Geotalea uraniireducens: one gene and its partner. The main gene of each other region encodes a partner of the protein of the gene in region 2 in a complex. Links are inferred from orthologs where the notes say so. Each region holds a gene or a part of one and is shown on either strand. Other genes may lie near its edges. The genes, in order: uvrB and QMN23_RS19235.

Region 1 (11,055 bases), 3.8 Mb from region 2 along the record:
GTCGAAAATCTATCCAACTCTTGCAGATGCTAACTGCGGCAGTCTTCACATGTCATGATCTGCGACTGCTGTCTCTCCTGTATCGCTGGCACAAGTGATGGTGAAAAGTCAGTTACGGTTTGTCGGGGCTCCATTTGAGCAATTCGGCAAATAACGGCTCGGCTGGCTGGGAGGTGATCAGCAGCCTACCGGGCGAGGGCACCTTGCGGGTTACCTTGAATCCGGTAAGAGTAATCGAATATCGGCCGTAGGGGAACTGCAGCGTCCCTTGGGTATGCGGGTAGTCGAGAGCGGTCAGGACGGTATCAATTGTGGTCCCGTACGTACTGTTGGCGGCAAAGTGGATGATGGTGTAGCCATCGAGCTGCAGGAGCCGTAACAACGTGTAGTTGTACGAATCGCTATCGTCGCAGCTAAGGATGAATCGTTTTCCCCCATTCTCAAAGAATCCTTCGACCCGGATGCTGAAACGACTGTCGGACAACGATCCGGAGACGATGCGGTTTTTCTCCAGGCGAATCGACAAGGCGTCGAGGAGCGCCGCTGTCGTTTCACACGGTGCGCCTTGGGGAATGGTCTGTAAGTCGTAGCCTGGGTCGGTGGCTGCTTTTGCCGCTCCGGCGTCAAACTCGACGACCCGGTAACCGTTGCTCGCCAGATAATCTTGTAGCGGTTGCGGCATTGCCGGCACATTTTCGTCGATGCAGAGGTACACCGCTTCCGGGCCGCGGGTCGCTGCCGGCAGGGTCGTAACCCGGAAATCGAAGTACACCGTCAGCCGGGGATCGGAACCGAAATCAACTGTGACGTTGTTGTCGACCCGGGCAAATTCTGCGGTATGGAGAAGAGTGGCGAAAAAGTCCTTGACGCTTTCCTTGCCGCGGACGACCACCCGGGTATCCGGATAATTCACTGCCAGCAGGGCTTTCTCCTGTGCCGACAGCGCCCCGCTCAGATCGACAAGAATCCTGCCGCCGTCTGCTGCCAAGAGGAGCGGGAAACGGTCGGCGGGAAGTGTTTTACCGTTCAGGCTGATCGGCCGGATCTCACCCTGCCCGGGGACCAGCTCAGTCCAGGCGGTGATCAGACGGGACGCAAAGGACGGAAGTTGAACCGAGGTGGAAGGTTGCTCCTCCTTGGCTTGCGATGGCGGGGCCGGGGCCGCTGGCGGTGCGGTTGAAGGGCCCGGGGGGAGAGTCAGCACCTGTTTGGGAGGGGGGGGCGGCTCGGCCGGGGCTTGGACGTGTCGCGGTGGTTCCGGCTGTAATGCCGCCGCTGCCGATTTGTTCGACGCGGGAGGGCTCGGCTCGCTCGCATTAAGCTGGGAAACGGGTGTCTTTACCTTTGGTTGTCGTCGCGGGATCAGAATCGTTTGCCCGACTTCGAGGCGCTTGATATCGGCGAGATGATTGATTCTTTGAATTTCCGGCAGGAGTGCTTCGGCGGCGTTGTTCGACAGGCCGAAATCACGGATCAGGACCTTGAACAGAAAATCTCCCGGCTTGATCGTGTAGCGGGAATATCCCTCCTCGTCAGCGGGGGGAAGCTCTTTCTTTACGTGGCTGGCCGGTCGGGTCGCCGACCGCTTCTGGTGCCGGGCCGTTGGTGGGGCATTCTGCAGCTCCTGAAGGTCAAGCTCGAACTGAGAAGAGGCGCAAAAACTATTGGTACCGGCGGAAACGGCAATGATTCCCGTCAAGAGCAGGGTGCTGGCGAACGTGGTTGGGCGTTTGATCATGATACCGTCCCGGAAGAAAATTGCTGCTACTGGAAATAAACGACAAAGGCCCGAACGGCCCGCTGGGGACCATTACGGTAGACGACAACGCGTGCTCCCGACGTGACGGTCCCCTTTTCGATCAAAAATCCGCTGGATTGCTGCCGGTCAGTAACCGAGATACGATCATCTCCCGTCATCTGCCGCAGCGAACCGCGCATGAACGATTCCGGAATGCCAAGGCCACTCCGGTCGATTGCCTGGATCGCCTTGATCGTCCCGTTGGTGCGATAAACCCGGAATTCGGTTCTGGTTCCATGGTACCGCTCCCAGCCCGGGTGTTTTGCGGCATAGGTTTTGTCGACCCGCTGCCGGGGGATGAACGCAGGTAACGTGGTCAGCCCGCCAGTTGCCGGCTGGGTCGTTGGCGCCGGCGCTTTTGGTGTGGGGGGCGAGGGCAGTGTTGCGGCAGAACCTGGCGCCGGAGTGGCTTTGGCGGTTGGGCCGCCATTTGCCGGTACGGGGGGGGGCGGCGGTTTGACCGTTGCCTGTTTGGGAAGCGTTGCCAGCGGTGCAGTCGAGGGCTTGTTCGGCGAACCGACGAAAAAGAAACCGATACCGATGATGGCCACTGCTGCGATACCGACTAGGGCTGCCCGATACCGCAGGATGCTGGCCTGACGTTTTGGTTGCCGGGAGGCAGGGGAAGCCATGTGGCGTGCCGTGGCTGAGTGCCCGGCGCTTTCTTCGGCAAGGTGCTCTTCGATTTCAGTGAGCGGCACCGGTTGGGGCGCCTGCTCAAGAGCCGACTGGAGCTGCTGGTCGAACGGCGTGGCGGCCGGTGGCGATGGCGACGTGTCATTGGCCGTCGCCACAGAATCGCTGATGAATGACGGGCCGGATAGCTCAACCAGGTTGCTCTCAGGTTCCGGCTCTTTGCTTGGCAGCGGTGCAGATGGTGTGTCGACCGGCATTTCAGCTGACGGCGCCAGGGGGGCCTCGATGGCGCCGTCAGCAGCTTCACTCCCGGCGATGATCCCGATGATTGCCGATGTCAGCTCTTCATCGCTCAAAGAAACATCCAAAGCTGTGGCAAGGGAATTGTCAACGGACGAATCGCCGGCTTCGCAGAACAGCGTAACGCGCGGCCGACCCGCTGCCGTTTCGGCCAAGAGGTGGCGGACGATAATTTCGCCGGACAGCCCTGACAGATGGTTCTGGATGAAGAGCAGGGCGGGGGGGCGTTCGCTGATGTCTTGGATTCCCTGGCGGAGAGAACGGGAAATGCGCAGGTCAATCTGCGGGTAATCCTTCGTGAAATCGAAGAGCCGTTCGAGCCGGTTTTGATCGGCTATGAGGAGAATAGTGACCACAAATGCCCCATTATCCGGTAAATAGCAGTGTGGCGTATTCTATGTGACGGAACGCCGATAATCAATAACAAAGAAGAGCCGGAAAAAGAGGGGGCGGGGCGTATTTGCCGGGTAACTGCCCATCGCACCAGAGATTGCGAGAGTTGATCCCTGGTAAGCAGCGGAACTGTCGGCTACGAGGCCGTCAGGCGGGAGCCGGTTCGCCGACGGCTGCCGATGGGCTGGCCGGCGGCCCGAGCAATTCTTCCCGTACCTGCTCAAGTCCGCGCTGTTCGATGAGCCGGCCGAGCCGCTGTTCGCTACCCGACTGCTTATACCAGTCGATGATCCGGGCGATGATTGCCAGGACTTCGTCGTCGCTGCCGACATTGTCCACCAGCATGTCGGCGAGTCGGGGCCTTGCCCCTGCATTCCCGCCAATATAGATCCGCCAGCCTTTCGGGGTTCCCATGATGCCGATGTCCTTTACCGCGACCTCGGCGCAGGAGAGCATACATCCCGAGACGCCCATCTTCATCTTGTTGGGGAGTTCCATGGCGTGATAGAGCCGATCTATTTTCAGGCCGAGCGCCGCCGAATCTTGAATGCCGCGTTTGCACCAGGTGGTGCCGGGGCAGATCTTTATGCTGCGAACACAGAGGCCGATTGCCGCTCCCGGCTGCTGCGCCAGTTCGGCCCAGAGGGGGTCGATGTTCGCCTCTTCGATCCCAAACAGGGCGATGCGCTGGGCCGAGGTAAGTTTCAGCGCCCTGGCGCCATATTTGTCAGCCACATCGCACAGCTTGCGCAACGTGGCGGTATCGGTGAAGCCGCCGGGAATATGGGGGGCAACGGCGTAAGTTTCACGGTCCCGCTGCAGGATTGCCCCTTTACTTGGAATATCTTTCTTCATGGACCTTCCTCCGCTGATTAAGCCTGGACTAGTGGTAGCATATTTTCCCCGGCAAATAAAGAGCGGACGACGTAGACGGGGAACAGGGCCGGGGCAAAGGCTATTGCTGTTCGGCGAGCGCCGAGTCCCGCTCGACGGTACGGCAACTGAGAAAGGAAAAGGCGGCGGCAACGAGGATGGCGAGCGGAGCGACCATTAGCGAATTTTGTAATCCCCACCGGTCAGACAGCCAGCCGATGATGGTCGGAGAAATGGCATCGCCCAGGGCGTGAATGAAAAAGATGTTGACGGCGAAGGCCATCGAGCGGATGGCGGAGGGGGAGACATTGACGATGACCGTATTCAACGGGCCGGTATTGAGGAAGAGAAAGAACTCTGCCAAGGCGATTGCCGTCAGGCAGAGGGGGAGGGACGGCGCGAGAATGGCGATGGCCGCGAACGGTGTGCCGAGCAGAAATCCCCAGCCGGACACCAGCAGGTATCCCTTGCCGCTGCGCTGCTGCAGACGATCGCCGAGCCAGCCCCCGGAAAGAGTGCCGGCGATGCCCGTTATGACGGTAATTGCGCCGAACAGGGTGTTTCCTTTGGCGACGCTCAGGCCGTGGATGCGGTTGAGAAACGACGGCAGCCATTGTGCAAGTCCGCCGAGGGCAAAGGTCATCGCGGCCATGGCCAGCGTGCCGTTGATGAACGAACGGTTGCCGAGCAGATCCGCATAGCGGCGGGTCGGAGAGACTGCGCTGTTCTGGTCGCCGATTGTGCGTGGCGGGTCCCGGAGCAGCCAGACCGGGATGGCCAGCAGCAGTCCCGGGGTACCGACGATCAGGAAGGAGGCATGCCAGCCCCACGTCTGGCCGATAATCCCGCCCAGCAAATAGCCGAGGGCACTGCCGACCGGAATGGCAAGGAAGAACAGGGCAAGAATCCTTCCACGCCGCTCCTTGGGAAAGTAGTCAGCCAACAGGCCGGGAGAGACGGTGCCGAAGCTTGCTTCCCCGATCCCGACGACGGTTCGGGCAGCCAGCAAGCCGTGGTAGGTACCGGCAATTCCGGCGAGGGCTGTAGCGGCGCTCCATACGGCCACGCCAAAGGAACAAAGCCGGGTCCGTTGCCAGCGGTCGCCGATCCAGCCGAGGAGCGGGGCCGAAACCATGTAGCAGAGCATGAAGGCGCTGCCGAGAAAGCCGAGGGCCGTATCCGAGAGGTGTAGCTCGGCTTTCAGTAGCGGAAAGATGGCGTAGAGGACCTGGCGATCGATGTAGTTCAGCAGGTTGATCGCGAGCAACAGGGTCAGGGCGGCGGTGGACGCGGCGCTGTTGCCGCCTGGCGCAGATGGCGAACTTGTCACGAGGCTCCCTCCGCCGGGGCGGACAGGGACGTGCCGGTTGCTCCGTCAATCAATGTGCCGATCCGCAGGTGGTCTTCTTCGGAAAGGTGGATGAATTCGAGGCCGAATCCTTCGGGAAGGCTCCGCTTGATTCGTCGGGCGCCACGATTGAGCCAGGCGACCCGGCCGAATACTTCCACCAGGTGTCCGTCGGGAAGCACAAAGCCGAGGCGGAGTTGTTCGCCGACCTCGATGTTGCAGCGGGACGAAAGGAATATCCCGCTGGTGCTGAGCTCTTCAACCGTGCCATAGTGGCTCGCCCCGCCTTGCCTGAAGACGGCGACTGCCTGCAAGGGAATCCGGGGCGTGCGGCGGTCGATGGCCGGCAGGAAGCGACGGCCGGATTCGAGAAACTGCCGCCGGTCGAGCGGCTTGGTGATGACCCCGTTGCAACCGGCCAGCTCACAGGCGTGTCGATCATCGTCCTTTCCCTCCCCAACGACCATGATCAGCGGAGTGTCGTGCAGTGCCGGATCACGCTTGAATTCCCGACACCAGGCAGCGCCGTCGCCTTCCGGCATGCGGTAGTCCAGATAAATGAGATGGGGACGTTCGATTCGGGCAATCCGCAGACCTTCACTGGCACTGGTGGCGGTCAGGGCCCTTATCTGAGAATCCTTGAGATATTCGCAGGCTACAGCGAGGAAAAACTTCTCGTCGTCGACGAGCAGGATGCGTGGATCGTCCATGATCGCTCCGGGTGGGATTATTTCAGGGCAAGTTCCTGGTCTTCGAGCCGTTTGATTCGGTCGCGGAGCGCTGCCGCCTTTTCGAAGTCAAGATTCTTGGCGCAGGCCAGCATTTCCTTGCGCAGCGTCTTGACCAGCTTCGGAATGTCGGCGGGTGGCACATACTCTTCTTCTGCATCGCCAACCGTGGGGACCGTATAGTAATCCCTTTCCTCGATTGATTCAAGGATTGACCGCAAGCCTTTCTTTACCGTCTGAGGCGTAATACCGTGCTCCTCGTTGAAGGCGAGTTGCAGCGCGCGACGACGTTTGGTCTCCTCGATGCAGGTCCGCATGGAATCGGTGACGGCATCGGCATACATGATCACCCGTCCTGCGGCGTTGCGGGCCGCGCGGCCGCAGGTCTGGATCAGCGAGCGGCTTGAGCGGAGGAAGCCTTCCTTGTCGGCGTCGAAAATTGCCACAAGCGATACTTCGGGGATGTCGAGCCCTTCCCGCAGCAGATTAATGCCGACCAGGACGTCGAATTCACCGATGCGCAGGTCCCTGATGATCTGCATTCGCTGGATGGTATCGATATCCGAATGAAGATAGCGAATCCTGATGCCCAGTTCCCGGTAGTAATCGGTCAAGTCTTCCGCCATCCTCTTGGTCAGCGTGGTGATCAGCAGGCGTTCGCCCTTGGCCACTGTGGCGCGGATTTCCTGCAGCAGGTCGTCGACCTGCCCCTGTGCCGGTCGCACTTCGATTTCAGGGTCAAGAAGCCCGGTCGGCCGGATGACCTGTTCGACAACTACGCCGCCGGCCTGCCGTAATTCAAAGTCGGCAGGGGTTGCCGAAACGTAAACCACCTGATTGAGGCGATCACTGAACTCTCTGAATGTCAGGGGGCGGTTGTCGAGAGCCGCTGGGAGCCGGAAACCATAGTTGACGAGAGTCTCCTTACGGCTCCGGTCGCCGCGGTACATACCGCCGACCTGCGAGACGGTGATGTGCGATTCGTCGACGAACAGCAGAAAATCACGCGGGAAATAGTCGAGCAGGGTGTAGGGAGGGTCGCCGGCGGCACGGCCGTCGAAATAACGCGAGTAATTCTCGATCCCTTGGCAGAATCCCATCTCTTCCATCATTTCAATGTCGAAGAAGGTCCGCTGTTCGAGCCGCTGGGCCTCCACCAACATGTTCTGCTCCCGAAACCAGCGGATGCGTTCTTCCAGGTCGAGCCGGATTTGTTCAATGGCGCGCTCGAGGGTTTCACGGGTAGCGACGTAGTGGGAGGCGGGATAGACGGCGCATTTTGTCAGCCGTTGCAGGACTGCGCCCCGGAGCGGATCGATTTCACTGATCCCTTCGACCTGGTCGCCGAAAAACTCGATGCGGATCGCCCGCTCGTCATCATGGGCCGGGAAAATTTCGACAATATCGCCCCGCACGCGAAAAGTCCCCCGGTGGAAATCGAGGTCATTCCGTTCGTATTGGATTTCCACCAGCTGACGAAGCAGGGTGTCGCGGCCGTACTCGTCTCCCTGGTGGAAGAAGATATGCATTGCCTGGTAGGCTTCGGGAGAGCCAATACCGTAGATGCACGAAACCGAAGCGACAATAATGACATCCCGTCTCGTCAGCAGGCTACGGGTGGCGGCATGGCGCAACTTGTCGATCTCGTCGTTGATCGAGGAGTCTTTCTCGATGTAGGTGTCGGAGGTGGGGATATAGGCTTCCGGCTGATAATAATCGTAATAGGAGACAAAATATTCGACGGCGTTTTCGGGGAACAGTTCCTTGAATTCACCGTAAAGCTGTGCCGCCAGGGTTTTGTTCGGCGCCAGCACCAGCGCGGGGCGGTTGGTCCCGGCAATGACGTTTGCCATGGTGAAGGTCTTGCCGGAGCCGGTAACGCCGAGGAGTACCTGGTGGCGGTCATTGCGCAGAACACCGTCGGTCAGCTCGGTGATTGCCGCCGGCTGGTCGCCGCGCGGCACATAGTCGCTTACCAGTCTGAAACGATCCATAGTGCGGATACTACCATGATCGGCAACCTATTGCACCGGCTAAAAGGAGCGTGACGGCCGGGTAATATCCCTATTTGGCCGAATTGGGGGTTTTGGGCGTCAGATTGAACTGGAGCCAGTACGAGCCGATCAGATGCAACGTTTCGCTGAGTTGCGTGAAATCGACCGGCTTGCGGATGTAGCTGTTGACGCCGAGATTGTAGCATTCGAGGATGTCCTGCTCCTCGTTTGACGAGGTAAACACGACGACCGGCAGCAGCCTGGTTTGCTGGTCCGCCCGGAGTTGCCGCAGGACTTCGAGCCCGTCCACTTTGGGGAGTTTGAGGTCGAGAAGCACCAGCTTTGGCATGAGGTGCAAGTCGCGCCCGGCGTGGGTACCGGTACCGAACAGGAAATCGAGCGCCTCGACCCCATCCCGTGCGACGGCCACTTCCGACGAGATATTATGTTTGCGCAAGGCGCGGAGGGTCAGCACTTCGTCGTCAGGGTTGTCTTCAACAAGGAGGATCAGTTTGTTGGGCATATCCGGTTCCTCGGCGTAGTGAGTGTTGGGCCAGCAGACGCATCGGTGGGCTGGCGGGCTATGGCGTCGAAGGTCCATCTGGACCGCCATTGGTTCATGGCAGCGCCGGATGCGCAACGAACGAGGGGTCAAAATGTGAATAAAACGTGACTATATCATATCATACCAAGAAAAAATTTGAACTGTTGAAGAAGGGCGGCGCTCCCGAGCGGCACCGATGTTGCTCTTGATTTTTAATGGTTCAGATGCAATACTCGGCAGTGAAACTTTGTGGGGAGGTCGCGCTATGTTTGGTATCGGCATGCCGGAATTGATCGTGATTCTAGTGATTGTTCTGGTGGTTTTCGGTGCGGGGAGGCTGCCGGAGATTGGTGGTGCTCTTGGCAAGAGTATCAGGAATTTTAAGAAAGCCTCCGAGGGGAAGGACGAGATTGAGATAAAACCGGAAAAGAAGGACGATACGAAAAAAGAGAACTGATGGGCAGGGGGGAGAAGCTGCTACCTCCCCCCGCATCTTCGCGGATGCTGCTAAACGGCCGCTGTGTCGGCCGTTTTCTTCCCGAAACGGTTATGCTACCGCTTCTTGGTCTTTTTGGCGGCCGACTTCTTTGCCGTGCTTTTCTTGGCGTGTGACGATTTTTTGCTGCTCTTCCCCTTTTTCCCTTTTTTCCCTTTGTGGCTTTTCTTGTGCCTCGCCGGTTCGGGAGAGAGTTCCTCTTTGATGTTGCTCAGCAGCACGGCGGTCTCTTCCAGCCCGGGATCAGCCTTCTTTGCCGCTTCGAGCGCTTCCTTCGCCTCGCTGATCTTGCCGGTCTTCAGATAGACCCTTCCCAGGGCATTAAATGCTTTGGCGTAATCGTTCTTCAGCTCGATCGCCTTCTTGTATTCGCCTTCGGCATTATCGTAATCCTTGTTGAATTCATAGATCAGCCCGAGCTTGTAGTGGCTAGCCGGGTCGTTCGGTGCCTGGGCGACGCCGTCCTTAAGCAGGGCAATCAAGTCGTCGTACCGTTTTCCTTTGACGTAGAGCGCCGTCAGAACATTTCGCGCTTCGGCGTCGTTGTTCTTGAGACGCAGAACTTCCCGATACTGTTTTTCCGCCTCGTCCATCTGGTTCGATTTGCGGTAGATGGCCGCCAGTTCCCGGTGGGCTTCCAGATTGTCCGGGTCAAGTTTCAAGGTGTCCTGGTAGGAGGCGATCGCTTCTTTGGGGTTTTTGGCGCTGGCGTAAATCCTCGCCAGTTTCAGATGCAGAAGGGGGTTGCTGCCGGCCCGGCGGAGGAGTTCCCGATACTGTTCGATGGCTTGGGCAAAACTGCCGCGAAGGGTGAAGATGTCTGCCAGCCGCCGCCGTGCGTCACCGTTTTCCGGAGAGAAGTGCAGAGCCTGCTTGTACTCGACGACCGCTTCGTCGATCATCCCCTTGCGCTCGTAGAGGACGCCGAGGTCATAGTGAATATCCCCGTTGCCGTCCTTGACCCTGATCAACTCTTTGTAAGAGTTGATGGCATCGTCATCCTGGCCCGCTGCCATCTGGGCGTCAGCCAGTTTGAGCAGTGCTTCGGGCCAGTCATGCTTCTCCGCCAGGGCGGCCCGGTACTCCTCAACCGCCTTCGGGTAATTTTTTGCCTTGGACAGCTCGTCACCACGGCGCAGATGCTCTTCAGGCAGGATGCCCCGCTGTTTGCCGGCAAGAAGGTATTCATAATCGGCCGCCTGGCGGTCACCCTTTTTTTCGTAGGTTTCCGCCAGCAGGAGATGAATCTGTTGGTTGTGCGGATTGGCAAGCTGGGCCTGCTTGAGTTCCTCAATGGCCTTGTCCAGTTTGCCGCTGCCGGCGTAGAGAGAGGCCAATCCCAGCCGGGCTTGCTCGGTGGCGGGATTTAGCTGGAGGGCCTTCCGGTATTCCTCTTCCGCCTCTGCCGGGCGCTTCATCGCCATGTACACCTCGGCAAGGTCGGCATGGATGCCGGGATTGTTCTCCTCTCCCTTGGCCGCCTCAGAATAGTGATAGATCGCCAGGGAATAAAGTTTGCGGTCGGTGAAGATCTTTGCCAAGCCACGGTGATAACGGGGAGCGGGATCTTCGGACAGGGCCTTGGTCAGTTCGACGACCGCTTCGTCATAGGAACCTTTGCGTACCAGCGCAAGGCCGAGGCTGCCGTGGGCCTGGGAAAAAGACGGGTCGAGCCGGAGAGCTTCCCGATAATTCTTGATCGCCGCATCGAGGCGGTTTTCCTTTTCATCGCGCATCGCTTGAACAAAAATGCCCGCGGCTCCATCCGGACAGTAATCGACGATGCGGTTGCCGAGAGCCTCTTTGTCGTTTTCATCATCCGAGAACAGCGATGGCACCATCTTTTTCGCCTCTCTGCAATCCCGGATTGCCGCGGGAGAGTTGCCAGCGGCAAGAATAACAGTTCCAAGGAGGGTTACTATGATAAGAGTCCTGAATTTACCCA
Region 2 (11,080 bases):
CATAATAGGCCACCGAATTGTCGAACGCCTCGCCTATCGCCATGATCTACAGTCCCTCCCTGCGGGAAAAAATACGCGGCTCATCCGGCGATCACCACTTTCCGGGTCCGATGGACCTCGTAATCGGGGACGAGCCGTTCGTAATCCTTGTCCATCAGCGGCGAGGAGATCATGAAATCGGCCGAGGCGCGGTTGCAGGCCACCGGGATGTTCCAGACCCCCGCCATCCGGAGCAGCGCCTTGACGTCGGGATCGTGGGGCTGGGGTTCGAGCGGGTCCCAGAAAAAGATGAGGAAATCGATCTCCCCCTCGGCAATCTTGGCGCCGACCTGCTGGTCGCCGCCGAGCGGCCCGCTCTGCAGCTTGAGGATTTCCAGCTCCAGTTCCTCCGCGAGGATGGTGCCGGTGGTGCCGGTCGCGTAGAGCCGGTGCTGGGCCAAAAGGTTCCGGTTGAAGCGCGCCCATTCGACCAGGTCGCGCTTTTTGTTGTCGTGGGCAACCAGGGCAATCTGCTTGTTGCGCCGCATCACGATCTTTTTGTAACTCATTCGGATTGACTCCTTTGCGGCAGTCGGCCGCGCCCTGTTCTGCCGGGACCGTCCGTGCTGCCACCGTTTTTCAGGTGCTTTTCCAGCCGGGCCAGCTGCCGCTCGATCGCCCCCCCGGCGCTGATTTGCGGATTGGAGGGCGTTTCTCCCTCCTGACGCTCCCACTGCCGGATCGTCTCCCGGGCCCGGGCGAACGCCCCGGTGAAGGAGTAGGTCCGGCGCAACGCTTCGTCAAAGTACGCTTTGCCGAACCAGGTGAACCGCTCGCCATAGCTGCAGCCGAACGAGGCGTGGTCGGCATCGGCCGCGGTGATGACCAGGGTGTGGTCGTCGGCCAGCGGCGCGATGAAGCCGCCGGCGTAACAGGAGGAAACGACCACCACCTTCCAGGTGATCCCCGATGTGCGGAGCATCGCCCGCAACTGCGCCGGCGTCAGGCCGCCGAGCTCCAGCGGCGGATTGTCGACCACCAGCTCGTGTCCCGGCGAGCCGTGGGAGGTAAGATAGAGGAACAGCAGATCGTCATGCCGGTTCATCACCCGGCCGATCCGCGCCAGGGTCCGCGCCAAGTTGGCTTTGGTGGCAAAGGGAAGAATGGTGGCGGTCCGCGGGTTGTTGGCAAGCAGCACCGTCCGGCCGGCGGCACCGAACCGTTCGGCAAAGAGCCGGCCGACCGCCGTCAGCTCCCGGGTAAAGACATCCTGCCCCGCGTCGCCGGCAAAGCCGACGAAATAGAGATGCGGCGTCGCCGGCCGGCCGGGAAGCAACTGATCGAGCTGCCGGTCGAGCAGCTGCTGCTGGGTCGCCAGGACGTCGCCGGTCAGGTGCAGTTCTCCCCCTTCGGCCCCCTCGTCGGGCGCCACCCAGAGGTCACCGCGGGGGAAAAACCAGAGCGGGACGACAACCAGCACGGAGAAGAAGAGCAGCACCGGCAGCCGGCGGCGCAACGTCGGCACCAGCCGGCCGAGAAACACCGCCCCGGCGGTCAGCCACCACCAGAAAAAACGGTAATAGTGGGATTCTTCCAGCCAATCGTTCAGCCGGTCCAGATGAGGGAGCTGCGCCAGTCCTTCCAGGAGGGCATGGCAAAGCTCCAGGGGGATGCTCAGGGCAACGAGCGCCACCGGGATCGCCGTCACGAGCGCGGGGCGATCGAGCCGCCGGGCCGCCAGGGCGCCGAGCAGCAGGAAGAGCGGCAGGTGAAAGAAAAACGAAGGGATGGCCTGGTAGGCAAACTCGCCACTCCGGCCGACCAGCAGGAAGGAGGCGACCAGATTGAGCAGCAGATCGGCAACGGCCAGGATCGCCAGATCGCCCGGCGTGCCGCAGAATGTCTCGGCCGTCACCCGGCGCAGCAGGGCGAGCCGTACCCCGCTCCAGAGGTTGTGCGCCACGTTCCGCCCCCGGCATGGCGCTGGCGCCGGGAAGGGCCGGCTCTGATCGTCATTCTCCATAGTGGCGGCATCATAGCACGCCGGAACTGTTTTGGCGAGTCCGGGCAACGGCTTGCCCCCGCCGGCCACCGGCATGATCGTCAGCCGCCGCTCGGCGCTTCACCGGCCGACCGGGCCGACCACTGCCGAATCAGGAGCGCCTCTTCCTCGGTTATCCCCAGCGAGCGGAGAAAATCGTGATGGGCCTGCGGCGCCCGCCGCTCGAACTCGGCGTGCCAGCGCCCCATGGCGGCGTCGTCCATGCCGGCGGCCCGCAGCATCGCCACCCAGGTTTCCTTGTCCACCGTCGCTGGCAGATCGCCGCCGGCCACCTGGCGCAGCATGCCGGCCAACAGGTGCTGCTTCACCTGCAGCGCCCGGATTTCCTCGCCCAGTTCCCGCAGCCGGCGTGCCAGGACCGGACTGTTCTCGTTTTCCCGGGTCGTGAGGATTCGCTGGATATCCTCGATGGTCAACCCCGCCCGGCGATAGCTGCAGATGGTCGCCAAGCGCCGGCTGTCCGCCGGCGCATAGAGCCGGTAGCCCGCCTCGCTCCGCCCAGTCGGGGAGAGCAGGCCGATCCGATCGTAGTAGAGGAGGGTGCTGCGCGATAGCCCGAAGCGCCGGGCAAGCTGGCTGATCCGCTCCATGAGCTCTCCGGAATAAGTGGGCGCGGCCCCGGTTCCGGGGCCGCGGTAGAGGTCAGTATGTGCCGGCCCGGATCGCCGCGATCCGTTCGGCGGGGAGGCCGAGCCATTCCAGGAAACTCTGGTGGCCGGCCGGGTTCTCCTCTTCGAACAGCTGGTGCCAGCGGCGCATCGCCGCCTCGTCGAGCCCGATGGCGCGGAAGCGCCGGACCCATTCGTCAACCGTTACCGTCTGGTGCATTGTCGTTCTCCTTTCGTCGTGCAGAGTCTGTCGTGGCCATGACAAAGACCACGCTAAACCGTGCAGCGATAGACGGGTCAACCGAAAACCTGCGGCGAAAGAATTTTGCTCTTATTCTCCGGCAGGCGGCCGCGCGGCTTGCGGCATCCCAAACCGGGATTATACTTGGTTTATCTTTATTAATTCAAGCGGTTGGCCGTGATTGGCGTAGCAGGCGACCGCAAATCGGCCGGTGGCGGACAAACGGGGGAAACAGGCGCCAGGATGCCCAACGGACCTGGCGGTGCCGAAGAGACTTCCCGGGAAAGGCGGACTCCATGGACATCGAGCGGCTGGCGTTTATCTTCGGCTGTATTCTGGTCCTGATCGGCATCATCGGCGGCGGCTTCGAACTGAAGGAGCTGAAAATTCCCAAGATGAGCTGGCCGACCCGGCTGGTCGCCATCATCGGCGGCGCCATCTTCGTCGGCATGGGCTTTTTTCTGCCGGCCGCCAAAGAAGAGGCCAAACATCCGGCCGAGCCGGCACCGGCCAGCCAGACCGCCGGGAGCCCGCCCGCCCCGGTGCAGCAGCCGGCGCCGGCCCAACCGGCCACGCCGCCTCCCGACGCCGAAGAGCGGCCGGCGGAGGAACCGGCAACCCGCCCGACGCCGGTGATGGTGAAACTGCGCTGGCTCGACAACGCCCTCGTCTATGCCGGTTACATCAAAAGTTACGGGCAACGGGCCGAGTTGACCATCGACGTTTTCGATCTGCGGACCGGGACGTTCATCAAAACCCACCGCCAGGAAGTCCGGTCAATCCCGGCCGCCGGCGGCTTCGTCGTCTCCGGGGCAGTCGATGTCCCCGGCGACTCGGTCACCCCCTATCCGCACAGCCACCAGTTCAACCTGGTTTTCCAGAACCAGGGCGGAGCGCTCGCCGTGGCCAACTGCACCGGCAGCAACTGCTATCCGGCCGAGATCTCGCGGTAGGAACCGACGTGGCGGCTACGCCCGCTCCAGCCCGGCAAAGCGGACCAGCAGCTTTTTCGGTCCCACCGAGTTGAACCAGACGATCACCTTCTGCTCGTCCCCCTTCCCTTCAATCTTGCGGATCACCCCGACGCCAAACTTGCCGTGGCGAACGCGCATCCCGAGCCAGACGCCGTCCTCCGGCTCTTCGGGCACCACTTCGAGATCGTCAAAGTCGGGTTCGATCTCCGTTTCGAGGATCGCCGCCAGGTTGTGCCGGGGCGGCTCGGCAGCCGATGGGGGGACTTCCGCCGGCGCCGGACGTGCGCCGAAGCCGAAAGCCGGCTGGTATTCGTCCTCCAGGTCAAGGAGCTGGCGGGGGATGTCGGCAATGAACCGCGACGGCATGTTCAGCTGGTCCTGGCCGTAAATTCGCCGGCGGCGGGCATTGGTGATGAAGAGCCGTTCCCGGGCCCGGGTCATGCCGACGTAGCAGAGCCGCCGCTCCTCCTCCATCCCTTCCGGGTCGTCGAGGGAGCGAACGTGGGGGAAGAGCTTTTCCTCCATGCCGATCATGAAGACCAGCGGGAATTCCAGTCCTTTGGCGGCATGGAGGGTCATCAGCGTCGCCGACTCCCGTTGCCCTTCGCCCCGCTCCAGGTCGGAGACGAGCGCCACCTGTTCGAGGAAGGCGGCAATACTCTTCTCATCGCTGGTTTTCTCGAACTCTTCCAGGGCGGTGAGCAGTTCCTGGAGGTTGGCGAGCCGGTCGGCGGCCTCGTCGCTCCGTTCTTCCTGGAGCCGGGCAGCATAGCCGCTCTCCTGGATGATCCGCGCCGCCAGCTCCGCCGGGGTGGCACTATCGACCAGGACGGCAAAACGGTCGAGCAGTTCCAGAAAGCCGGCGACCTTGCCGCGCGGGCCGTTGCCGAGGAGGCTGCCGCCGGCCGCTTCCCGCAGGGCGTCGTAGAAGCCGAGCCCGGCGCGGGCCGCCAGCTCCGCCACCCGGTCGATCGTCGTATGGCCGATCCCCCGCGGCGGGGTGTTGATGATCCGTTTCAGCGACACCTCGTCGGCCGGATTGACCAGCACCTTGAGGTAGGCGAGAATATCCTTCACCTCCAGCCGCTCGTAAAAGCGCATCCCCCCCACCATGTGGTACGGGATGCCGTCGCTGACCAGGGCATCTTCCACCACCCGGGACTGGGCGTTGGTCCGGTAGAAAACCGCCACGTCCCGCAGATCGCCGCCGCGCCGGACATGCCGTTCGATCTCCCGGCAGACGTAACGGGCCTCGTCCCGTTCGTCGGCGAGGCGCCGATAGACGATCCGGTCGCCGGGCGGGTTCTCGCTCCAGAGGGTCTTGGCCTTGCGGCCGCGGTTCCTGGCCACCACGCTGCCGGCGGCGGCGAGGATATTCTGGGTCGAGCGGTAGTTCTGTTCCAGCTTGACGGTCCGGACGGCGGGAAAATCCTTTTCGAAGTCGAGGATATTGCGGATGTCGGCACCGCGCCAGCGGTAGATCGACTGGTCGTCGTCGCCGACCACGCAGAGGTTCTGTCGGTCGCCGGCCAAAAGCCGGACCAGCCGGTACTGGATCGGGTTGGTGTCCTGGTACTCGTCGACCAGAATCCAGCGCCAGCGGTCCCGATAGGCATCGAGGACGGCGGGATGTTCCTCGAAGAGCCGCACCACCAGCATGATCAGGTCGCCGAAATCAAGGGCGTTGCATTTCTGCAGCCGCTCCTGGTAGGCAGCGTAGACCTTGGCCAGCAGCTCGCCCATGAAGTCGCCGGTCGGGATCTCCCCGGGTGGAATGCCGCGGTTTTTGCAGTCGTCGATGGCGGCAGCGAATGAGGAGGCGGAGAACCGCTTCTCGTCGAGGCCGAGGCCGGCAACGATCTCCTTGAGGAGCTTTTCGGCGTCCTTGTCGTCATAGATGGCGAACGTGCTCTCGTAGCCGAGGTGGTGGATCTCGCGGCGGAGAATCCGGGCACAGGCGGAATGGAAGGTCGAGATCAGCGGCAGCTCGCTCCCGCCGACCAGCCGCGCCACCCGGTCGCGCATCTCGCCGGCCGCCTTGTTGGTGAAGGTGACGGCGAGGATCTGCCAGGGGGGGACCCCCCGCTCGCGGATCAGGTAAGCGATCCGGTGGACGATGACCCGGGTCTTGCCCGACCCGGCGCCGGCCAGGACGAGCAGCGGCCCTGCGCCGTGGAGTACAGCCTCCCGCTGGGGAGAATTGAGATTTTTCAAAAGGTCCATGGAAGTACCTGCGGCAGAGTGAACGGAATGGAGCAGCGGTTCGTTGTCGGGGCCGAGCGGACGGAAACGGGGATGCTTCGCTGACTATAGCGAAAGGGCCCCGACCGTTCAACCGAAAATAAATTTATTTGACAGTGGCGCGGCAGCCCTCTATCCTAGATATCTGATTCTGGCGCAATTACGCTAAGTTAGCTACAGCAAACCCGTTTCGAGGTCCCCGTGAAGGTCCTTTTCGTCCATCCCCATGGCAGCAACTGGCTGGGGACCGGCCAGGATATCAGCGCCATCTTCAACCTGATGCCCCCCCTCGGGATGATGAGCATCGCCGCCTTTCTCGAAGCGCGCGGAATCACCACCGAGATCATCGACTGCTACGGCACGCCGCTGCGCGGCGAGGCGCTGGCGGCCGAAATCCTCCGCCGCCAGCCGGACGCGGTCGGCTTTTCCTGCACCACCTCGTCGTTTCTCGAAGGGTACCGGATCGCCGAACTGCTCAAGGAGCGCCGGCCGGACCTGCCGGTGGTCTTCGGCGGCGCCCACGCCTGTTCCGTCGGCGTGGCGCTGCTCGACCGCTTTCCGGCCATCGACTACCTGGTAATCGGCGAGGGGGAGAACACCCTCTACGAGCTGGCGGCGGCCGGTTTCCGCAACCCGGCGGCCATCCCCGGGGTCGGTTTCCGCCGGGACGGCTGCGGTACCCTGGCGGCCCCCCGGGAGCTGATCGCCGATCTCGACACCCTCCCCTTCCCGGCTTACCACCGGCTGCCGGGCTTCCCGCGCCGTTACAACCTGCCGCTCTTCAGCTACCCGACGGCCCCCAACACCAGCGTCATCTCCAGCCGCGGCTGCCCCTACCACTGCAGCTACTGCGACCGCTCGGTCTTCAGCCGCGGCTTTCGCTTCAATTCGCCCGAGTACATCGTTGAGCACCTCGCCTACCTGCACCGGGAATTCGGTATCCGCCACGTTTTCTTCTACGACGACCTCTTCACCTTCGACCGGCGCCGGGTGGAGCGGCTCTGCGTGCTGATGGAAGAGCGGCGGCTGCCGGTGACCTACAACTGCATCGCCCGGCTGGAGCACGTCGACGACGAGCTGCTCCGGTTGCTCCGCCGCTCCGGCTGCTGGCAGGTCAACTTCGGCATCGAATCGGGGGACCCGGAAGTCCTGAAGCAGCACCGGAAGTTTTACGGCCTCGACGAGGTCCAGCGGAAGCTGCTGATGGTCCGCAAAGCCGGGCTGCGGGTGAAGGGGCTGTTCATGATCGGCCTCCCGGGCGAGACGGAGCAGTCGATTCGCCGAACCATCGATTACGCCCTGTCGCTCCCACTCGACGAGATCAACGTCACCAAGTTCACCCCGTTCCCCGGGGCGCCGATCTACCGGACCATCGGCGAACAGGGGACCTTCACCGAGGAGTGGCCGCTGATGAATTGCCTGAACTTCGTCTTCGTCCCCCACGGCATGACCCGGGAACAGCTGGAGGGGCTCTACAACGAATTCATCCGCCGCTTCTACCGGCGGAGCCGAATTCACTGGGGCTACACGAAAATGCTCTGGAAATCCCCCCACAGCGTCGCCCACTTCCTCCGCCACCTGCCGGCGATCCTCCGCTTCGAGCGGGAACAGAAATGGTGACCCCATGAGACGGTCGACCCAGCGGCTTTTCGGCGCCTGCCTGCTGGCGCTGCTCCTCGGCGTCCCGGCGGCACGGGGGGCCGACGCCCCCCGCTTCCGCTCCGCCAGTGGGGAACTGGCGCTCCTCGCCGGCTACGGCATCACCCACCGCGGCTTCGGCGCCACCCGCACCCAGGTCCAGACCGCCGACACCATCCTCCGCTACGGCTATTTCCTCTCTGCCGAGCACGGCAGCGGCTGGTACCGCGGCCGGCACGAGTTGTTCATGGAGCTGCCGGTCCATCTGGTGGTCGATCCGCGGCTCCGGGCGATGACCGGCGGCTACCTGCTCGGCAGCTGGAAGTTTACCTCCCTGGAGAGTCTCGCCCCCTACGTGTTCGCCGGCGGCGGGGTGCTTTACAACGACCTCGGCCTGGCAACCCAGGGGACCCGGCTCAATTTCTCCTATCAGGGAGGGTGCGGTCTCCAGTATCTGATCCGCCCCGACACGGCCATCGGCATCGAATACCGCTACCACCACGTATCCAACGCCGGCACCGCCGAGCCTAACGAACCGCTCAATTCGAGCAAGATTTTGCTGAGCATCTCCCTCTTCCGCTGAGCCACGCCCACCGCGCCACCATCCCTGTTATACTGTTCCTGTGCGCACGACCGAACCATCCATAAGCCGCCGCGATTTCCTCCGGCTGGCTGGGCTGGCCGGCGCCGGGCTCGCCCTGCCGGGGTGCGCCGGCGATCCGCCGCTTCGGGCCGGCGTTTTCCCCGCCTTCGGGGATGCGGCGCGCCCCTACCTGGGGCTGGCCACTTCGCTCCGCCACGAGTACGATTATACCCCCCGCATCGAAGGCACACTTCCCGCCGGGCTGCAGGGGGACTACTACCGGAACGGCCCGGCCCTCTTCGAGCGGGGCGGCCTGCGCAAGCGGACCCTCCTCGACGGCGACGGGATGATCCAGCTGTTCCGTTTCGCTGGCGCCGGAGTCCGCTACCGCAACCGCTTCGTCCGGACCGCCAAGTTCGTTGCCGAAGAGGCGGCCGGCCGCTTCCTCTACCCCACCTGGAGCACCGAGGTTCCCGGCGGCATCTGGGCCAACTTCTGGCAGGCGGGAAAGATCCCCTCCCAGGCGGGGATTACCGTCTTCCGGTGGCGCGGACGGCTCTACGCCTTCGACGAATCGACCCTCCCCTACGAACTCGATCCGACAACCCTGGCAACAACGGGAGAATCGACCCTCGGGCTGCCGCCCGGCGCCTCGATCTACTCCGCTCACCCGAAGCTCGACCCCCAGACCGGCGAATGGCTCCACTTCGGCCTCAAGTACGGCCCCACCACCTTTGTCCACCTTACCGTCTTCAGAGCCGACGGCACCCTGAAGTGGCACCGGGCGTTGCCACTCCCCCGGATGGTCTACATGCACGACTGGTTCGTCGCCGGCCGCTACCTGGTGCTCAGCCTCCATCCGGTGGAGATCGCCTACTGGGGCTTCCTCCTCGGCTTCCGCAGCCTGGCGGCCTCCCTCCGCTGGCGGCCGGCGGACGGCAACCTGCTGCTGGTGCTCGACCGGAACGGCAGCGGCGAACCGCTCTACCTGGAAACGGAGGCCTGCTTCATGTGGCACTCCTACAACGCCTACGAGGAGGGAAACGAAATCGTCGGCGATTTCATCGGCTACCGGAATCCCGACCACTTCGTCGGTGCCGACCCGGTCATTGCGGCAGTAATGGAGGGGCGACAGGGAAATTTCCGCTATCCTGGCGAGGTGATGCGCTACCGGATCGATCCCGGCCGCCGGACGGTCCGCCGGGAAAGCCTCAACCCGGGAAGCTGCGAATGGCCCCGGATCAACGAGGCGCACCGCTGCCGCCGCCAGCGGTTCGGCTACATGGTCAAATCCCTCCCCGGCGAATTTTTCTGGTCGATCGTCGTGCGGATCGATCTGCAGAGCGGCGCCACCACCGAGTACCGTTTCGGCCACGGCATCTACTGCACCGAGCCGGTCTTCATCTCGCCGCCGGGAACGGTCACCTCCCCCCTGGCGACGGCCGAGCCGGGCTGGCTCCTGTGCGAGATCTACGACAGCCAGAGCCAGCGGAGTGCCCTGGCTGTTTTCACCGCCGAACGGCTCGCCGACGGCCCCCTCGCCCTCGTCCAGTTGACCCACCACGTCCCGTTCAGCTATCACGGCTGGTGGCATCCCGCCGGCAATTGACCTCACGACCACCACGTTTTTTGGTTCAATGATCCGTCAGATTGTGTTAGTAGTGAATATTCCGCCCCAAGGGCGGGATAGGAACTTTTATTCATGCATTCTGGCGTTTACGATCATAACCGGCAGGACGGCGGCGGATGCCCTCCGCACCAGGCCGTCGGACCCGGCACGAACGACCCGACCAACGACAATGTCTCTCCGGCGGACCAGCCTCTTCGGGACAGCCTGAAACAGTTGAAATGGCACCTGGGGCTCGGTGCGTTCCTGCTGTTCTCCTGGCCAATCGCCCTGTTGCCGCGACAAGTGGCTGTTTGGTTGGGCGGAACAGCCGGCAACCTTGCCTACCTGCTGCTCCGCAAGGAGCGGACCACCGTTGTCGAAAACATCCGCAGCTCCCTCCCCTACCTGGAAACCGTCCCCGGCTGGACGCCTGATCACGGCACTCCCGAGGCGATTGCCCGGCGGAACTTTGCCAATTACGGGCGGACCATCGTCGAGGCCCTCAAGCTCTATTACGGGCTCGGCAAGCCGTTCATGAACGAACTCGAACTCCGCGGCATCGAGCATTTCGAACGGGCGCGGGAGCAGGGCAAGGGCACCTTCTTCATTACCGGCCACTGCGGCAACTGGGAACTGATGGCGCTCACCTTCGGTGTCCGCTATAACGAGGTTGCAGTGGTGGCCCGGCGGCAGAAATACGACCCGCTCACCAATTTTCTCGAACGGTTGCGCCATCGCTTCGGCAACCACGTGATTTACGCCGACGGTGCGGCACGGAGCATCTTCCTCAAGCTGCGCAAGAACGATACCATCGGCATCCTCATCGACCAGGCGGTCCAACCCGACGAAGGGGCGATCGTCGACTTTCTCGGCCGCGGCGCCTGGACCACGACCATGCCGGTCAAGATTGCCGGCAAGACCGGCACGCCGCTGTTGCCAATCTTCATCCACCGCGAAGGAGGGCGTCACGTGGTGACCATCCACCCCGCCGTGGAACTTCCCCCGCACAACCCCATCGCCGGGACCCGACTCCTCAACCGGGCCATCGAGGAGTACATCGCCCGCCACCCAGACGAATGGCTTTGGGTCTACCGCCGCTGGAAACGGGTGCCAGAGACCGATTAACACAAAGGGGGCGACGCCGA

What was found.
Region 1: the proteins of QMN23_RS19235 (region 2) and uvrB are in contact, whole or in part, in a crystal structure (PDB 7EGT), measured with the Thermus thermophilus proteins. The link is inferred for Geotalea uraniireducens from one-to-one orthologs. Residues at the interface, in WP_096412145.1 of Thermus thermophilus: His654, Arg656, Phe657, Gln666, Asp668, Glu669, Lys680, Arg681, Leu682, Ser683, Lys685, Tyr686, Ala687; in WP_096411307.1 of Thermus thermophilus: Glu23, Leu25, Arg26, Asp27, Gly28, Glu29, Arg30, Phe31, Arg55, Glu326, Asp327, Phe328, Glu379, Ser382, Gln383, His398, Gly400, Arg401.

What each region holds. Positions count from the first base shown.
Region 1 is NZ_AP027151.1:297,324-308,378, forward strand. Bases 5,574-8,468 are described here. They hold uvrB (excinuclease ABC subunit UvrB), read right to left. Parts: upstream 8,071-8,468; coding sequence 6,076-8,070; downstream 5,574-6,075. Other genes in these bases: QMN23_RS01385 (response regulator), read right to left, coding at 5,574-6,058; QMN23_RS01395 (response regulator), read right to left, coding at 8,141-8,468. In the rest of the region: QMN23_RS01365 (LysM peptidoglycan-binding domain-containing protein), read right to left, coding at 113-1,738; QMN23_RS01370 (hypothetical protein), read right to left, coding at 1,765-3,090; QMN23_RS01375 (NAD(P)/FAD-dependent oxidoreductase), read right to left, coding at 3,275-3,982; QMN23_RS01380 (spinster family MFS transporter), read right to left, coding at 4,083-5,330; more of QMN23_RS01385, read right to left, coding at 5,327-5,573; more of QMN23_RS01395, read right to left, coding at 8,469-8,593; QMN23_RS01400 (twin-arginine translocase TatA/TatE family subunit), read left to right, coding at 8,880-9,071; QMN23_RS01405 (tetratricopeptide repeat protein), read right to left, coding at 9,167-10,951. UniProt on the Escherichia coli protein: The UvrABC repair system catalyzes the recognition and processing of DNA lesions. A damage recognition complex composed of 2 UvrA and 2 UvrB subunits scans DNA for abnormalities.
Region 2 is NZ_AP027151.1:4,102,484-4,113,563, forward strand. Bases 3,474-6,393 are described here. They hold QMN23_RS19235 (ATP-dependent helicase), read right to left. Parts: upstream 6,088-6,393; coding sequence 3,859-6,087; downstream 3,474-3,858. Other genes in these bases: QMN23_RS19230 (hypothetical protein), read left to right, coding at 3,474-3,843; QMN23_RS19240 (B12-binding domain-containing radical SAM protein), read left to right, coding at 6,307-6,393. Also shown: QMN23_RS19205 (class I SAM-dependent methyltransferase), read right to left, coding at 1-43; QMN23_RS19210 (methylglyoxal synthase), read right to left, coding at 81-548; QMN23_RS19215 (C13 family peptidase), read right to left, coding at 545-2,077; QMN23_RS19220 (MerR family transcriptional regulator), read right to left, coding at 2,083-2,631; QMN23_RS19225 (hypothetical protein), read right to left, coding at 2,684-2,869; more of QMN23_RS19230, read left to right, coding at 3,187-3,473; more of QMN23_RS19240, read left to right, coding at 6,394-7,725; QMN23_RS19245 (acyloxyacyl hydrolase), read left to right, coding at 7,730-8,326; QMN23_RS19250 (carotenoid oxygenase family protein), read left to right, coding at 8,367-9,935; QMN23_RS19255 (lysophospholipid acyltransferase family protein), read left to right, coding at 10,029-11,060. UniProt on the Escherichia coli protein: A helicase with DNA-dependent ATPase activity. Unwinds DNA duplexes with 3'-5' polarity. Translocates on single-stranded DNA with 3'-5' polarity. Initiates unwinding more efficiently from a nicked substrate than double-stranded DNA.